Regions from separate parts of the Paenibacillus lutimineralis genome, predicted to be linked through region 1. Evidence: riboswitches for the same ligand, from Rfam matches in the RefSeq annotation. Region 1 holds a riboswitch; the other holds the start of a gene.

The links. Region 1 has a riboswitch for FMN ahead of ribD (bifunctional diaminohydroxyphosphoribosylaminopyrimidine deaminase/5-amino-6-(5-phosphoribosylamino)uracil reductase RibD). Riboswitches for the same ligand answer to the same signal wherever they lie in the genome.
Region 2: linked by a shared signal. The riboswitch ahead of EI981_RS05850 (DMT family transporter) and the one ahead of ribD (bifunctional diaminohydroxyphosphoribosylaminopyrimidine deaminase/5-amino-6-(5-phosphoribosylamino)uracil reductase RibD) in region 1 are both predicted to bind FMN.

What each region holds. Positions count from the first base shown of each region.
Region 1 is NZ_CP034346.1:2,410,643-2,413,045, forward strand. It holds gene EI981_RS10090 (peptidylprolyl isomerase) at 1-10, shown strand, start outside; gene tlp (small acid-soluble spore protein Tlp) at 96-317, opposite strand; FMN riboswitch at 502-693, shown strand; gene ribD (bifunctional diaminohydroxyphosphoribosylaminopyrimidine deaminase/5-amino-6-(5-phosphoribosylamino)uracil reductase RibD) at 953-2,056, shown strand; gene ribE (riboflavin synthase) at 2,089-2,403, shown strand, end outside.
Region 2 is NZ_CP034346.1:1,382,266-1,384,668, reverse strand. It holds gene EI981_RS05850 (DMT family transporter) at 1-785, opposite strand, end outside; FMN riboswitch at 926-1,092, opposite strand; gene EI981_RS05845 (ABC transporter ATP-binding protein) at 1,492-2,403, opposite strand, start outside.

The DNA.
Region 1 (2,403 bases):
GGACGAATAGAATAAATGCAATAAGAGCCTGCGTAGTCGCAGGCTCTTTCTTGTAGTACCTATTTTCAAGTCAACCTCAGAAATTAATACAGATTTTATTGCTGATCGGACTTTTCGTCCTTGATTTCTTCACGGAATCCTTCAATGCTTTTTAGCCGTTTTTTGTTCTTATCCTCGATTTGCTGCTTCTCGGTGCCGGAGATTTCGTCGGCATGCTCGCTTAGGTAATCTTGGCCTTCACGAAAATTTTGAATGGTATTACTTATATGTTTGCTTAATTTTTGTACGTTGTCCGAACGATCGTCGGGCTTAGCCATGGAACTGCCTCCTCTAATGTTCATTGTAAAATCGACGCTGCACGTCAATGTTTATCATCTGCTTAGCACGAAATTTTATTCACCCAACGAATACCACATCAGCGGGGAGTTTGTTCGATCCTTGATTTTTTAGGATGATAGTGTTAACATTCGAAATGCAACAACAGTTTTGCACAATCGAATATTTTTCCTTCGGGGTCGGGTGTAATTCCCAACCGACGGTGATGGCATGCGCTATTTAATTAGGCTTCTTACGTCTAATAACATGCATGTACGAGTCCGTGACCTGTATATCACTTGATCTATTCATGCGATATATGGCTGAGCCGGTGAGATTCCGGGACCGACAGTATAGTCTGGATGGGAGAAGGAAGACGCAGCAGAGCTTTTAGGCTACATTATGCGCTTGGACATACTCATAAATGTCGCATACTTGAAGTCAGTAAGTTCTAATTTTCACAAAGTTAATGTGCATAATGTACATAGCTTCTGTTACAGCATAGCCATAATGGCTTTGTATGTTCAGCGATGTGATTTTTTTGCGTACTCACTCTCATAATAACCCTGATGGATTAGATTCCGTCGGGGTTTTATTTTTGGATTTTACAACAGATAGACAGCGGGGAGGTGGGAAAATGCAGTTGATAAACGATGAGTTTTACATGGGTCTTGCTCTGGATATGGCTGAGCGTGCTCTGGGCCAGACTGGAATTAATCCGGTGGTTGGTGCGGTCGTCGTTAAGAATGGTGCTGTTATTGGTATAGGCACACATTTGAGAAGAGGGACGGCTCATGCGGAGGTGCATGCTCTAAATATGGCAGGCGCTGAGGCAGAGAATAGTACAGTCTATGTCTCATTGGAACCTTGCAGTCATTACGGCATGACGCCTCCATGTTCGCAGCGACTAATTCAGGAGAAGGTGAAGCGTGTTGTTGTAGCCTGTGAAGATCCTAACCCAAGTGTAGCGGGCAGAGGAATCGAGATGCTACGCGAGAGTGGTATTGAGGTAGAGGTCGGTGTGCTGCGTGAGCGAGCTGTTAAACTCAACAGACAATTCAACAAGTATATTACGACGAGATTGCCTTATATCACGCTCAAGACAGCTAGTACTTTGGACGGCAAGATCGCTTCGAAGAGTGGGGACAGCAAATGGATCTCCAATGATGCTGCCCGCGAAATGGTGCATACCTTACGACATCAGCATCAGGCGATTCTGGTAGGTGTCGGAACGGTCATCGCCGATGATCCACAGCTTACAACAAGGTTATCAGTTCCGGGATTATCTCCTACTCGAATTATCGTTGATTCAGCCTTAAAGATTTTCGAGAACAGCCAAGTGCTAACGGATGGCAAGGCGCCAACAATCCTATTGACGACAAGCCGTGCGGCTCAAGACAGAATAGACGGGCTGCGCGAGCAAGGCATTGAAATCATGATATGCGGAGACGGTCCTGAGGTTGATTTGGAGCTTGCAATGCGCCTTCTTGGCGAACGTGAGATTGCCTCGATTCTGGTAGAGGGTGGAGGAAGGATCAACGGGTCGATGCTGCAGCATCATTTGGTTGATGAATTGATGGTATTTATTGCTCCCAAACTCATTGGTGGCCTTGAGTCGCCGGGGAGCTTTGTCTTTGACGGCTATGAACGAATGCGGGATAGCATTGTGCTAAAGGATATGGAAGTAGAGCTCATTGGTGATAATATTTGTGTCAAAGGAAAGCCGATGTATTCCGTATAATCAGAGTCGTAGGGTAACAAGGAGGCAAGATCATGTTCACTGGAATTGTTGAAGAAATCGGTACGATGAAATCGATCAGCCATAAGGGAGAAGCGATGGTCCTCGGCATTCTGGCCAGTCGTATTATGGATGATGTGAAGCTGGGGGACAGCATCTCTGTAAATGGGGTATGCCTGACCGCCACTTCCCTGAAAGCTTCCGGCTTTACAGTAGATGTCATGCCGCAAACTTATCGCCATACGAATCTAAGGAATCTGAAGCCTGGCAGCAAGGTGAATCTAGAGCGAGCTATGGCTGCTGGCGGAAGATTCGGTGGACACATCGTACAAGGGCATGTGGACGGAACC
Region 2 (2,403 bases), 1.0 Mb from region 1:
AGACCTTTATAGTAGACTAGGATGCTGAGCAGTCCTGGCAGAAGCGCCTGACCAAGCAGGTTAAGTCCTACCAAAGATAGATCGTATGTGCCTGATGGAAGATTCCACGCAGCACCTTCATTCCAGGTTACCGCGAGCAACAGCGGAAGAGCGAGAACGAACCGTAGCGAGGTCACTGTCTCGTATTTCATCTGTCCGACCATCAATCTGCCCATCACGGTGGAACCGCCCCATAGGGCTGCAGCCCCCAAAGATAACAGACTCCCCACTTGCACAAATTCATTCCAGTGCCCGATCGGAATAGCAAATCCAAAGGTTAGAAAATAAGTTCCAGCCAGCGCGATCAGGAACAGAATCGAGAAATGACGCGGTAGCTTCTCTTTGAGCAACAAGCTCGCTAAAATGATGGCGAACAACGGCTGCAGCTTCTGCAGCAGCAATACTGCGTTGGCGTTGCCGTTAGCAAGCCCCATCGTGAACAGGATAGTTGCTATGGCTGAGCCACCCCAAGAAATGAAGAGCAAAGCGCCGAGATGCTTCATGCTCATGCCTTTCAATTCCCCGCGATTCTTCCATAACACTGGAATAGCGATCAACGCGATAATGACATGCTCCAGCAGAACGATTTGCGCTGAAGTCAGTGCACGGAGCAGAATGATCCGGAATAATGGATCGACACCCCATAGAGCCGCTCCCAATACCACTAGCCAAAAACCGCTTTTTGCCTTAGCAGGACGCACTGAAGCGGGCTCCTGCACCTTATAGCCTGTACTTACGTTTTCCATCTTGCTGTCTCTCCCTCTCCTTGAATACGGAGTCTTGCCAGCAGAAAGCCCCCGTGAATCGACAACAGTCGACATCTACGGGGGCTGATCAAATAAGCATGTGCAAAGACAGGCTTATCGCCTTGTCGCACAAACTTAAGATTGATCTTCTCCCATCCGGACTTTACCGTCGGCTCTGGATTTGCACCAGATCAGTCGCTATCGTCCTACAGGACAGACAGCGAGTCGCGGGCTGTGATTCAATCGCTATGTGCTGATCGAACCATTCACCGCCGGTCAGGAATTTCACCTTACCCCGAAGATCCATATTCAAATTTTTAATTGTTTGATTTTACAATATCCGCTGAATTCATATTACAATCTTTGCCGCGGATATAACTGTAATGAATATCACATTATACTTAGTATATGACTTGTTTCATGTATTTTCAATGAGAATAATTTCATTGTTTCATGCTATTTAATATTTGTATGCAGCGCAACAGGTCCGCGCAACACAAAATCGGTCTCATTCATCAAGCTCTAATAGTACGTGTTCAAAGAGGTCGGTTCTCAGCACCGAGAAGGTTGGATGAAGCTAGGGACTGAGGAGCGGAACGTACGTTTTTGGTACGTGAGCACCGGAAGGCCCGGCTGAATTCAAGATTCGATGCCGAGCAGCTTCCTTATTTACTTCGTGATCAAAAGCGGACGGTTTGAACAACCTCTAATAGACCTTGTGGATGATCTCCTCGAAGTCCGGCTCCTTCATCTCAAAATCGTCGATGTCCCCCCAGGTCTCTAGCTCACGCAAGATATCAACCGTACTCCATTCCTGGCGATTGGCCTCAATCGTTACGACATCATCCTCCTGATCGGTTACTCGAATTGCGGGATTAAGGGTATCCGGCAGCTGAAATTGGCCGCGGAATGTGACGCGAATCTCGGTCGGCAGGCCGATCGTCTCACGAAGCGAGCGAGCGGTGCCATCGAAGGTGAGTTCACCGTGATTGATGACCATCACACGACCGCAGAGCTGCTCAATATCATCCATATCGTGCGTAGTAAGCAATATCGTCTTCCCGAAATCCTCATTCAGCTGCTTAAGAAATTTCCGGATATTCCGCTTCGCATTTACATCGAGTCCAATCGTCGGTTCGTCCAGGAACAGCACATCGGGATCATGCAGCATGGATGCGGCCAGATCGGCCCGCATTCGTTGTCCGAGCGACAGCTTGCGAACCGGTGTAGCCCAGAATTCATACAAATCCAGAAGCTCTGCCAATTGGTCCAAGCGTCTTCGCTTATCGCTATCCGTCACATTGTACATTTTGGCCAAGATGTCATAGGAGGCCTTGACTGGAAGATCCCACCACAGTTGACTTCGCTGACCAAATACAACACCGAGGTTCCGCACCGCCTTCCGCCGCTCCTGGTGAGGATTATAGCCGCCAACAACTACTTCGCCTGAGTTCGGATGAAGGATGCCGGTCAGCATCTTGATCGTCGTCGATTTACCGGCCCCGTTCGGTCCAATGTATCCGACGAATTCGCCCTGCTCAATCTGGAAGCTGATGCCACGGACCGCTTCTTTCCTAGTATATTCCCGTGCGAATAGTGTCCGAATGCCGGAGAATCG